Regions from separate parts of the Exiguobacterium sp. ZWU0009 genome, predicted to be linked through region 3. Evidence: riboswitches for the same ligand, from Rfam matches in the RefSeq annotation. Region 3 holds a riboswitch; each other region holds the start of a gene.
What was found. Region 3 has a riboswitch for S-adenosylmethionine ahead of mtnK (S-methyl-5-thioribose kinase). Riboswitches for the same ligand answer to the same signal wherever they lie in the genome.
Positions count from the first base shown of each region.

Region 1: linked by a shared signal. The riboswitch ahead of L985_RS16470 (amino acid permease) and the one ahead of mtnK (S-methyl-5-thioribose kinase) in region 3 are both predicted to bind S-adenosylmethionine.
Region 2: linked by a shared signal. The riboswitch ahead of L985_RS13040 (methionine ABC transporter ATP-binding protein) and the one ahead of mtnK (S-methyl-5-thioribose kinase) in region 3 are both predicted to bind S-adenosylmethionine.

Region 1 is NZ_CP018057.1:3,186,380-3,190,625, reverse strand. It holds gene L985_RS16480 (ketopantoate reductase family protein) at 1-499, shown strand, start outside; gene L985_RS16475 (polysaccharide pyruvyl transferase family protein) at 706-2,172, shown strand; SAM riboswitch class I at 2,282-2,383, shown strand; gene L985_RS16470 (amino acid permease) at 2,461-3,864, shown strand; gene mmuM (homocysteine S-methyltransferase) at 3,839-4,246, shown strand, end outside.
Region 2 is NZ_CP018057.1:2,496,847-2,501,092, forward strand. It holds gene L985_RS13025 (MDR family MFS transporter) at 1-583, opposite strand, end outside; gene L985_RS13030 (MetQ/NlpA family ABC transporter substrate-binding protein) at 663-1,496, opposite strand; gene L985_RS13035 (methionine ABC transporter permease) at 1,529-2,194, opposite strand; gene L985_RS13040 (methionine ABC transporter ATP-binding protein) at 2,191-3,213, opposite strand; SAM riboswitch class I at 3,290-3,394, opposite strand; gene L985_RS13045 (bifunctional cystathionine gamma-lyase/homocysteine desulfhydrase) at 3,452-4,246, opposite strand, start outside.
Region 3 is NZ_CP018057.1:468,453-472,698, reverse strand. It holds gene mtnA (S-methyl-5-thioribose-1-phosphate isomerase) at 1-112, opposite strand, end outside; gene mtnK (S-methyl-5-thioribose kinase) at 109-1,275, opposite strand; SAM riboswitch class I at 1,355-1,458, opposite strand; SAM riboswitch class I at 1,664-1,765, shown strand; gene L985_RS02515 (2,3-diketo-5-methylthiopentyl-1-phosphate enolase) at 1,836-3,026, shown strand; gene L985_RS02510 (2-hydroxy-3-keto-5-methylthiopentenyl-1-phosphate phosphatase) at 3,023-3,682, shown strand; gene L985_RS02505 (methylthioribulose 1-phosphate dehydratase) at 3,679-4,246, shown strand, end outside.

The DNA.
Region 1 (4,246 bases), 530 kb from region 3:
GACAAGCCCGTCCCATCGGCTGTTGTTTGGTTCACGAACCGGTAAACCAACAGCGCGTCTAGAGGAGATCGCAGCGTGTTTTGCGAAAGCGAAGGCACCAATGACGTACTCGATGCATATCATGGATGACATGTGGCAAAAGTATCTCTTCATTTCGACATTCGCCGGCGTGACGACGCTATTTCGCTCAGCTATTGGTCCGATTCGGCAAGAAGCTGTCGGGCGTCAAATGATCCTAGACGTCATGAAGGAAGCGAAACAGGCGATGGAAGAACAAGGCGCAGTCTTTAATGACGATGTAGAAGCGGTGCTGTTGAAACAGATGCATGGAATGGAAAACACGATGAAATCGTCGATGTTACGGGACATGGAAAAGGGTCAGCCCGTCGAAGTGGAACATTTTTTCAGTGCGTTATTGAAGCCTTCTACGACTGATCAGATGAATGCCTTGAAATTAGTCGAAGCGAATCTGCGCATGTATCTCAAAACGATTAAATAGTTACATTTTTCTATTTTAGAAAAATTATGGAGTAATGCAAATGTTTCGTTTTGATGACGAAAGACCTGTTTCCCTTAGGAATCGTTGACTTCCGAAATAAAATTCATCTATTCTTAATGAGATTGAAAAAAACTGATAATATATTTTCCCGTATTTTTTTTCTTGCGAGGACGAATGAAGCAGACGAGAGGGGAAGTTTATCCATTATGAAACGTATTATTATTCGTGCAGGTATGACACCATTCGAACAGTTCGATGCTCCTTATTTGATGAAACATAATTCCATTGGAGGAAACGTTGGAAATCTTATCTATCAATACAGTATCTTTCGGACGTTGATGACAGAAGGTACGACGATTACACCTGACTATTACTATTACGACGAAGAACGGGCAGACGAAATCAATGCCAACTTTGATCTTTATGTCATTCCGTTAGCGGACGCATTCCGAAAAGAATTCGTACCGACGTTACGGAAATATACACGTCTCATCAAAAAATTAAAGATTCCAGTCGTCGTCATCGGTGTAGGATTACGTGCACCGTTTGAACCAGACTTAGATGGTGGATTCCCATTCGATGAAGATGTTAAAGCATTCGTCAGTGCCGTTCTCGAGCGCTCAAGCATGCTTGGTCTTCGCGGAGAGATCACATCGAAATACTTAACACGTCTTGGTTTCCGCGAAGGGATCGATCATCGTGTCATTGGATGTCCTTCGATGTACGCGTTTGGTCGCGACTTGCACATCCGTGAAACGAACATCACACCTGAGTCGATGATTACGGTCAACTCGTCACGTTTGGCTCCACAAAACGTCCTTGATTTCATTACACGCGGAATGGAAGAATACCCGAATCATTACTTCATTCCCCAGTGGATGAAGGAACTGAAGTTAACGTACACAGGAACGCACCCGATCGCAGATCTTTCAGTGACGAACTATCCGGTGAAGATGTCGGATCCTGCTTATATGAATGATCGGGTCCGTTTCTTCTTGAACGCACAGACATGGTTCGATTTCATCGGACAAGCAGACCTTAGTTTTGGTGCGCGCTTGCACGGAAACATCACAGCGACGCTTGCGGGTACGCCGAGTATCCTCATTCCAAAAGATGCACGGATGCGCGAATTGACGGATTACCATCAATTGACGCACATTTGGGCGAACGACATCAAAGCGGATACACAATTATCCGACATCGTAGCCAACGCTGACTTCCAAAGTCCAGCACGTGTTCAAGCGCGTAACTTCGACAACTTCGTTGACTTCTTGAACGTGAATGATCTTGAGCATATCTATCAAGAGACGAACTATCCTGAGAATGTACCGTTTGACCGTCAAATGGCGCAAACTGAGTTGCTCCCACCAGTCCAGCCGATTTCTGGCGTAAGTCTTGAAGAAGCAGTAGCCCGTTTCGAACGGTTCTTCCCGGAACAAGAGAAGAAGATTGCGGATGCGCAAAAACAGACGAAAGCACAATTAGCTGAAAAAGATAAGAAAATCAAAGCATTGCAGAAACAAACAGGAACGGCTCAAAAGGATCAAGAGATTGCGGCGCTCAAAGCGCAACTGGCTGCCCAAACGAAGAAAATGAAACATCAGCAAGGGACATTGAACCGGAAAGCGGTTCGTGCAGCCTTGAAAACAGCGGATTTATTCGCCAAAAAATAAGACATCCAAACATTCCGGAACGATACGATGCGGAATGTTTTTTGGGTAGAAGTATTCTGAATTGTGTTGACAATTCGAAAAAGACTTGATAGGGTTAGGAACAATTACATACTTATCCAGAGAGGTGGAGGGACTGGCCCTATGAAACCTCAGCAACAGGTCGAAAGATACTGTGCTAATTCCTGCGGGTGCTGCACCCGATCGATAAGATTTCCGAATTGTCGACCGACGCATCCGTGAGGATGCGTTTTTTGTTTGAAATAGGTGGAATGAGGAGGAAACGAATTCATGAAAACGAGTGGGGCTTTTCGACGCAAGATGGAATCACGTCATCTGATTATGCTGTCGTTAGGTGGTGTCATTGGAACAGGATTGTTTTTAAGTACAGGTTATACGTTAGAACAAGCAGGACGGGTCGGGACGATTTTGTCGTATTTGATTGGGGCAGTCGTCGTCTACTTAGTTATGTTAAGTCTCGGTGAACTCGCCGTGCACATGCCGGAAACCGGTTCATTTCATAAATACGCAACGAATTACATCGGACCCGGTACCGGTTACACAGTCGCCTGGCTCTACTGGCTGACGTGGACGGTCGCCCTTGGTTCAGAATTCACGGCAGCAGGTATTTTGATGCAACGTTGGTTCCCGTTGATTCCGGTGTGGGTGTTCAGCGCCTTATTCGCTGCGATGATCCTTGGTATCAACGTCTTGAAGGTCCGCGTGTTCGCTGAAGTCGAGTTTTGGTTTTCAGCGATTAAGGTCGTGACGATCATTGCTTTCATTTTACTTGGTGCGGGAGCCATCGTCGACTTCATTCCACTGCAAGATGGTAGTCCGGCTCCATTCTTTTCTTCGTTAACCGAAGGCGGGTTGTTCCCAAATGGCGCTTTCGTCATCTTCATGACGATGCTTGCCGTGAACTTTGCTTACTCGGGAACGGAACTGATCGGTGTAGCAGCAGGTGAAGCAGTCGATCCGAAACGGACGATTCCGCTTGCGATCCGGACGACGATTTTACGACTGGTTCTCTTTTTCGTCGGTACGATCATCGTGTTAGCCGTCTTGTTGCCAACGGAAGGGAAAGGCGTACTCGAAAGTCCGTTCGTCGCCGTGTTTGAACGAATCGGAATTCCTTACGCAGCAGACGTGATGAACTTTGTCATTTTGACAGCGATCTTGTCGGCAGCGAACTCTGGACTTTACGCCGCCTCTCGGATGCTCTGGTCGCTTGCGAACGAACGCATGATTCCACGCTTCTTCGCCCAGGTGACGCCAAATGGGGTGCCACTACGAGCCGTATTGTTCAGCATGCTTGGCGGAGGACTTGCCTTGCTGTCTAGCATCTATGCAGCAGGAAGTGTCTATATTGCGCTCGTCTCGATTTCCGGTCTCGCTGTCGTCGTCGTTTGGATGAGTATCAGCGTTGCCCAGTATCGCTTCCGGAAACAATTCCTCCGTGAAGGGCATACGGTCGACGAATTGGTCTATCGCACACCACTCTTTCCATTCGTCCCGATCGTTGCTTTCGTCGTTTGTTTGATTTCCCTGATTGGTATCGGATTTGATCCGACCCAACGCATTGCCTTGTACTGTGGTATTCCATTCATCGTGATCTGTTATGTCGTTCATGCGTTCACGAATTCTTCTCAGAAACGGAGTGTTGAAGATGTCCCGAATCAAAAATCCAGTTGATCAACGATTACAGGAAGTTCCCTTTCTCATTTTAGATGGTGCCCTTGCAACCGAACTTGAACAGAAGGGATTCGACCTGAACGACCCGCTTTGGTCAGCACGTCTCTTAATCGAAGCACCGGAACAGATCGAACACGTCCATCGTGACTACTTTGAAGTAGGTGCCGATGTTGCCATCACTTCAAGCTATCAAGCAAGTATTGAAGGATTCAAGCAACGTCATATTAAGACAGAGGAAGCACAGGCGCTGATTCGAAAAACAGTCACCTTGGCGCAAAATGCACGCTCGCGTAGCGGAAAGAGTGACGCATTAATCGCGGGATCAGTGGGTCCTTATGGTGCCTACTTAGCAGATGGCTCTGAGTATCGCGGTCATTACGGG
Region 2 (4,246 bases), 1.2 Mb from region 3:
CACCGTGCGTCTCGGTGATCGGATGACGTTTGAATAAGAATCCAATCATCACCCCGTACACGATATAGACGAACGCCGTGATGTAAAACGTCGCTGACGTGTTCCCCGCACTCAGCAGTAAGGCGATTCCCGGTCCAATTGCTGCTGCGATGTTGATCATCGCGTAACGGATATTGAAGACGAATAATCGGTTTGCTTCGTCCGTCGTATCACTGATCAAGGCACGAGCGGATGGCTCGAAGATTGAGCGACAGACACCGTTCAAGGCACTGAGCGTAAAGAACGCCCAGAACGTCTCGACTTGTGCCAGCGCAATGAAGACGATCGCGAACCCAATCGTTCCGGCGAGCATCATCGCCCGGCGACCATACCGGTCCGACAATGTACCGCCGATGAAGCTCATGACGAGACTGGCGATCGCTGAGATACTGAGGACCCAGCCGACATCGACCGGATCGAATTTCAAAACGGTCGTCATGTAGATGGCGAAGAACGGCATCGTGATGAACGTTCCGAGACGCGAGAAAAACGTTCCAAACAAGACCCCGAGTGTCAACGGATGCAGTTGACGAATGCGTTGCATATGATTCCCCCTAACCCCTGTTTCAGACAAATGAAAAGCATCCTTCCATTATATAGGAAGGATGCCGGATTCGGTGAACTTATTTACTGACTGGAACGACTGCACCTTTGTACTTGTCGAGGATCCAATCTTGGTTTTTCTTCTCGTGCAGAACATCAAGAAGTGCTGTGACACGTTTGTCTTTTTCATCGCCGTCACGTGTAACGATGATGTTGACGTATGGTGACGACTCATCTTCTGAAGCGATTGCGTCTTTCAACGGGTTCAGACCGTTATCGATCGCATAGTTCGTGTTGATAAGAACGGCGTCGCCTTCATTGTTTTTGTAAGCTTGCGGAAGCAGCGATGCTTCGATGTTCGTCTTGAACTTGAGTTTCTTCGGGTTCTCCGCGATATCACCGAGTTGTGCATCTGTCGTTTTACCGTCTTTGAGCTTAATCAATCCTTCGTTTTGAAGGAATGTCAAGACACGACCGCGTTCCGCGACGTTTGAGCTCGTCAGAATCGTTGCACCGTTTGGCAACTTATCGAGTGATTTGTATTTCTTCGAGTAGATACCGAGTGGTTCAACGTGGACGCCACCTGCGTTCGCGAACTTATATGATTTGTTTTCTTTCTCTTGTTGCTCGAGATACGGTACGTGCTGGAAGTAGTTCGCATCGATTTCTTTTGAAGCGAGTGCTTTGTTCGGAAGTACGTAATCTTGGAACTTCTTGATTTCAAGCTTGTAACCTTTTTCTTCGTATTCTTTTTTAACGTGCTCAAGAATCTCAGCGTGCGGTACGTTTGATGCACCAACGACGAGTGTCTTGTCGTCGCTACCTGATCCTGATGATTTTTCACCACATGCAGCAAGGCTGATTGCTAAAACGGATACAGCGGCAGTACCTACGAATTTTTTCCAAGTTTTCATGAATGATTCCTCCAATATGATTAAGATTCGAATTAACGTTTATCAATTGCGCGGATCAGCAAGTCACCAATGATTTGGATGACGAAGACGATCGCTAAGATTAAGAGTGTTGCAATGACGATGACATCGTTTTGAGAACGCTGGAATCCTTCGATGAAGGCCATGTCCCCAAGTCCACCTCCGCCGACTACTCCGGCCATTGCCGTATAACCGACAAGTGAGACGAGTGTAACCGTGATACCTGAAACGATGGCAGGCAACGCTTCCGGGATTAAGACTTTATAGATGATTTGGAACTTCGTCGCACCCATCGATTCGGCTGCCTCGATGACACCTTTATCGACTTCGCGTAACGCGAGTTCAACCATCCGACCGTAGAACGGTGCAGCACCGAAGATCAGTGCCGGTAATGCTGCCGTTGGTCCGAGGAACGAACCGACGATTGCTGTCGTGAATGGAATCAATAAGATCAGTAAGATGATGAACGGAATCGAACGGAAAACGTTGACGACCAAGCTCAAGATTGAATAAAACGCCCGATTCTTGAATAATAACTCTTCGTTTGTTGCATACAATAATAGACCAATGATCAAACCGAGAACGAATGTCGAAACCCCAGCGATTGCCGTCATATAGACGGTACTGCCTGTCGCTTCCCACACCATGTCCCAGTCTAGGTTGTCAAAGAATGAAATCATCGGTGATCCACCTCCACTTCAACATCACTGGCTTGAAGCTTCGTGATGACCGCTTGTGTTGCTTCTGTTTCCCCGATCAACTGAATGAACAGTGTACCGAGTGCCCCTTCCTGCGATTGACCGACGTTTCCGCCGATGATATTGAACAGGACCGGTGAATCCTTCATGACTTCCGCGAGGATCGGGCTTTCCGCCGTCGATCCGACGAACGTCAACTGAACGATCTTTCCGGTTGGGTATCGTTCGCGTAGTTTCGCGAACGTCAACTCGTTTTCCGACGGCGACGTCAATTGTTTGACGAATTCTTTCGTCATCGCTTGTTTCGGATGACGGAAGACTTCTGCGACCGGACCTTGCTCAACGATTTTACCGGCTTCCATGACGGCGACCCGGTGACAGATTTTTTGAATGACGTGCATCTCGTGTGTGATCAAGACGATCGTCAGCTTCAGTTTTTCATTGATGTCGACGAGTAACTCAAGGATCGAGTCCGTCGTTTTCGGATCGAGTGCACTGGTTGCCTCGTCACATAAGAGAACGTCTGGGTTTGATGCCAGTGCCCGAGCGATACCAACACGTTGCTTTTGACCGCCGGATAATTGCGATGGGTAAGCTTTTTCGCGTCCGTCAAGACCAACGAGTTGAATCAGTTCCGCAACCCGTTCCTTGCGGCGAGCTTTTGGAAAGCCACCGAGTTCGAGCGGGAACATGATGTTCTCCTCGACTGTTCGTGACCAAAGTAAGTTGAAGTGCTGGAATACCATTGAGACATTCTTGCGGACGCCTCGTAATTCTTTTGGTTTCAGTGATGTCATTTCGACACCATCGATTTGGATCGAACCACTCGTTGGTGCTTCGAGCATATTCAGTAATCGGATCAGGGTCGATTTCCCTGCTCCGGAATAACCGATTATTCCAAAAATTTCACCGCGCTCGATTGTCAGATCAACATTCGCGACGGCTTCGACTGCTCCGCGCTTTGAGCGATAAATCTTTCCTACGTCTTGTAAACGAATCACTACTGTCCCTCCTAAATAAAAAAGTGCGCGCGTTTTAGAGCAAACGCGCGCACTTTTCAGTACACAAAACCATTTGCTCTCATCTCCCAGACTTTTGTCTGCTGGAATTAGCACCACTTCGGATTAGATCCGCGGTTGCCGGGTTTCATCGGGCCAGTCCCTCCACCACTCTCGATAAGAGTTTCGGTATTAAGTTTGTAGAATATATTCTGAATATTAGCAGGGGTTATTTTTGTTGTCAAACAGTTTTTTCAGAAACTTTTTCGAGGAACGTGAAAGCACGTGTTAAGTCTTCTTTCAAATCTTCCGCATCCTCAAGTCCAACTGAAATCCGGACGAGACCGTCCGTGATACCGAGTTCTGCCCGACGTTCTGCTGGGATCGACGCGTGCGTCATCCGTGCCGGAACGGAAATCAGACTCTCAACGGCACCAAGACTCTCAGCAAGTGTGAAGAAATGTGTCGCCTCGACAAGTTTTTCTGCGTTCGCTGCTGAACCGACATCAAAGCTGATCATCCCACCAAATCCAGTCGCTTGTTTCGCTTGGATGTCGTGACCAGGATGCGATGCAAGTCCTGGGTAGAAGATGTTCGAGACAATGTCTTGCGCTTGTAAGAACGCGACGAGATCATGTGCTGTCTCTTCGATTGCATCCATCCGGATACCGAGCGTACGAAGACCACGAACGAGCAAGAAGCTGTCTTGCGGTCCAAGCACGCCGCCTGTCGAGTTTTGGATGAAGTGCAACTCTTCGCCGAGCGCATCATCTTTAACGACGACAAGTCCAGCGACGACGTCCGAATGTCCGCCGATGTATTTCGTCGCACTGTGCAAGACGATGTCTGCACCGAGTGCGAGTGGTTGTTGATGGTATGGTGTCGCGAATGTGTTGTCGACGACGAGTTTAAGATCGTGACGTTTGGCGATCGTTGCGATCGCTTCGATGTCCGTTACTTTCAACAACGGGTTCGTCGGTGTTTCAACGTAAACGATCTTCGTGTTGTCTTGAATCGCTGCTTCCGTTGCCGCAAG
Region 3 (4,246 bases):
CTTGCGCAAGATCAGTAATGACTTCATAGTGTTCTTCCTGCGGTAGACGTGTCTGATCAAGAATCGTCAAGACACGGTCTTCGTAACGGATACTTTGAACAAATGCACTCATCGGCTTAACTCCTCCGTTACGTCAAAGTTTCGTAAATCATCAAATGTCCGGCATTCTGTCCGACGTTTGATTAACGCTGCTCCTAGACGGAGGGCGTGACGTTTTCGCTCTAAGCGTTCCGTCGTTGAATCGATTGATTCTAAATCAGCGACTGGTGCGAGACCGATCGTCCGCCGAATCAATTCGCAACCGGCAAAGCCAAGGGCATCCTGTAAAATCGTACTCAGTACATCATCAACAAGTCCCGATGCCTGGAATGGTTCGACGGCTTCCCGTTCCCATAAGGCACGGAACGTTGAAGCAAACGTCAGCCAGAACGTATCGATGTCCTTGATTCTTGCGTCACGTCGTGTAGGGTAATCTGGATATGCCGCGAAGAAAAGATGGGCGATGAATTGCCCGACATCGAATCCGAATGGACCATAGAAGGCGAATTCTGGATCGATGACTTTCGTTTCCGTCGCCGAAGCGAAGATGCTTCCTGTATGTAGATCGCCGTGTAGCAACGCATCCCCTTTCGTGATGAAGAGTGCTTCGAGTTTTGCGACTTCGCGTTTTAACTCATCGTCTGCCCAAAGACGTGCCACTTCTTCCTCCAGTCCGGCTTCAATCTCGTTCGTCTCCGCGTCATGAAACGGATCTGTGAAGATCAGTTTTTCTGTGATATCGCACAAATCTGGATTGTAGTACGTTCGAGCAACACGTTTCTTTTCAACCGGACCAAGCGCAAAGTCCGATGTATGGAATAAAGTCCGAGCGAGATAAGAACCGATATGTTCCGCAAGCAACGGATACTGTTCACCCGCGAGCAGTCCAGTCCGAACGATCGTCAGATGTGAAAGATCTTCCATGACCGTATACGCCTCTTCGTGACTAGCATGAAAAACACGTGGTACGAACGGCACGGCATGCCGGGCGAATTCACGGAGTGCGGATTGCTCAATCCACGCCCGCTCGAGCGATAATGGCCAGCTCTCACCGACGACTTTTGCGTACGGGAGTGCTTGTTTTAGAATCAATCGATGTTCACCTTCTCGAATTCGGAAGACGAGGTTAAGATTCCCATCGCCAATCTCTTCTGCTTCGACGGCTCCGTCGCCGATCAGTCCTAATGAGCGGACCCGTTCAATCGCGTCCTGTTCTGTGAATGCTTTGTATGTCATCTCAGTTTCCCCCTAATGTAATACACGAAAAAGCGCCTCTTTTCGTCATCGAAAAGAGGCGCAGGAAAGTCACTGCGTCCTCTTATCTCTCAGACGAAACGTCTGTTGGATGTAGCACCGTGCCTAGTGGTCGGTTGCTGCGGCGTCATCGGGCCAATTCCCTCTGCCAACTCGCGATAAGAGTCGTATGTAGTTGTCGTGTGTGATATTGATTTGAATCTTACGCAATCGACTTCCTCGCTGTCAAATCGAAATCAAGCAGAAATCGATATCGTTTTCATGCCATATATAGAAAGAGTATTTTCAAAAAAATAAATTTTCTAAAAATAATTTGACAAGTGACGATTCTCATGTAAAAATTGCAATTAGATTTCACAATTTCATCCAATTCTTATCAAGAGCAGACGGAGGGACAAGCCCTACGATGTCGCAGCAACCGACCTTTTGGCACGGTGCTAATTCTTGCAGCTACTAAGCTGACAGATAAGAGTCCACGTTCGAATTATTCATGGTCTCTTGTCACTGACGAGAGACCATTTTTTTGTTGAAGGAGGAAAGACATGGCTTATATCACTGCTACTTATCAATTGACTGCCCGTGATCGACTCGAGCAACGCGCTGAACAACTCGCGCTTGGTCTGACAGTCGGTTCTTGGACGGAACTGAATCATCTCGAACAACAACAACTCGCCTCGTTCAAAGGGGAAGTCGTACATACCGAAGAGCGCGATGGCAAAGGATATATCACGATTCGTTATCCGGAACATAACGTGTCGCGCGACTTTTCTGCGATTCTGACGACCGTCTTCGGGAAACTCTCACTCGACGGTGAAATCAAACTAACGGAATTGCTATTACCCGATACATTTACGTCGGACTTTCCAGGTGCGAAATTCGGGATCGAAGGGGTCCGCTCCTTGATCGGTGTCGAAGATCGCCCATTATTAATGAGCATCTTCAAAGGAGTCATCGGACGGGATTTATCGTTCCTTCGTGATCAACTCGAAGGACAACTCGCTGGTGGGATTGACCTCGTCAAAGACGATGAGATCCTATACGACAATCCGTTGACACCGACGATTGACCGGGCACGAATCGGACGTGAGGTCATCGATGCTCACTTCCACCGGACCGGTAAACGTGCGTTATATGCGATCACACTCAGTGGTCCCGTCTTTACGCTCAAGGATCAAGCCAAGCGATTGATTGATGCTGGAGCGACCGCATTCTTGCTGAATACCTTCACATACGGACTCGACGTCTTACGCGAACTGGCGAGTGATCCGGAAATCAACGTTCCGATCTTCAATCATCCAGCATATAGCGGTGCGTTGATCGCTAGCCCGAATCACGGAGTCGCAGCTCCTGTCTTACTCGGCACATTACCGCGTGCTGCTGGAGCAGACTTGACGCTATTCTCGTCTCCTTACGGCAATGTCGCTTTGCCAAAGGATGTCGCTCGTGGCATCGCGGTCGAAGCGACCCGTCTCGGTCAGACGAAATCGATCTTCCCGGTTCCTTCAGCTGGTATTCATCCTGGACTCGTCGCTCAACTCGTACGGGACTTCGGTATCGATTCCGTCATCAACGCCGGCGGCGGCGTACATGGTCATCCGCAAGGTGCTGCGGCTGGTGTCATTGCTTTCCGTCAGGCACTCGATGCGGCACTCGCAAATGAATCCCTATCGGCGGCAGCATCGCGTCATGAAGAATTACGGATCGCCCTCGACGCTTGGGGGATCAAGTCATGACCGTACGGATTCTTTGTGACTTCGACGGTACGGTGACGACACAGGATAACATCATCGCACTCATGCAACAATTTGCGCCAGCGAGTGACTTCGAACCGTTGAAACGCGGCGTACTCGACCGGACGCTATCGATTCAGAGTGGTGTCGGGCAAATGTTCGCACTTCTGCCGTCTGACGGAAAAACAGCCTATCTTGACTTTTTGTTGGAGCGTGCAGTCATTCGCGACGGATTTTCGGAGTTACTTCAGTACAGTCGTCGTCAAGGAATCGATTTTTCGATCGTCAGCGGTGGAATGGACTTTTTCGTCGAACCAATCTTAGCGCCATTCCTTGAACAAGAACAGATTTACTGTAACGTCGCCGATTTCAGTGGTCCATTCGTCCATATCGATTGGCCAAACGCCTGCGATGCCCATTGCACGAACGGGTGCGGCTGTTGTAAAACGTCCGTTGTCCGGACATTGCGCAAAGACGGTGACGTCATCATCGTCATCGGTGATTCGGTAACGGACTTCGAACTCGCGAAACAAGCGGATCGTGTCTATGCCCGTGATTATCTGATCACGTTGTGTGAAGAGAACGATATCGCCTATACACCGTTTGAGACGTTCCACGATATCGTTCATGATTTAACACGAGCGGAGGTGACAACATGACATTCATGCGACGGTATGAAGAGCTACGCGCCATCAAACAAGAGCTTGCGGCGCGCGATTGGTTTCCTGGTACGAGTGGCAATCTCGCCATTCGGACGTCCGGTGTCCCGGTTGAATTCCTTGTGACGGCAAGCGGAAAAGATAAACGGCAGACGACTCCTGACGACTTCGTTCATGTCGATACGACCGGTCAATTAATTGGTGAGCAATCTGGGCGTCCTTCCGCTGAGACATTGCTCCATGTCGAGGTGTTCAATCGAACGGACGCTGGTTGTTCCCTGCATGTCCATACGATTGCGAACAATGTGATTTCGGAACTCTATGGCGATCAAGGCAGTATCACCTTTTCCGGACAGGAAATCATCAAGGCACTCGGTAAGTGGGAAGAAGATGCAACGGTCACGGTGCCGATCATTCCAAATCATGCGGACATCCCGACACTTGCCGCTGCTTTTGCACCGCATGTCACAGCGGACAGTGGTGCCGTCCTGATCCGCAATCACGGGATCACGGTCTGGGCACCGACCGCCTTTGAAGCAAAGAAACACCTCGAAGCCTTCGAGT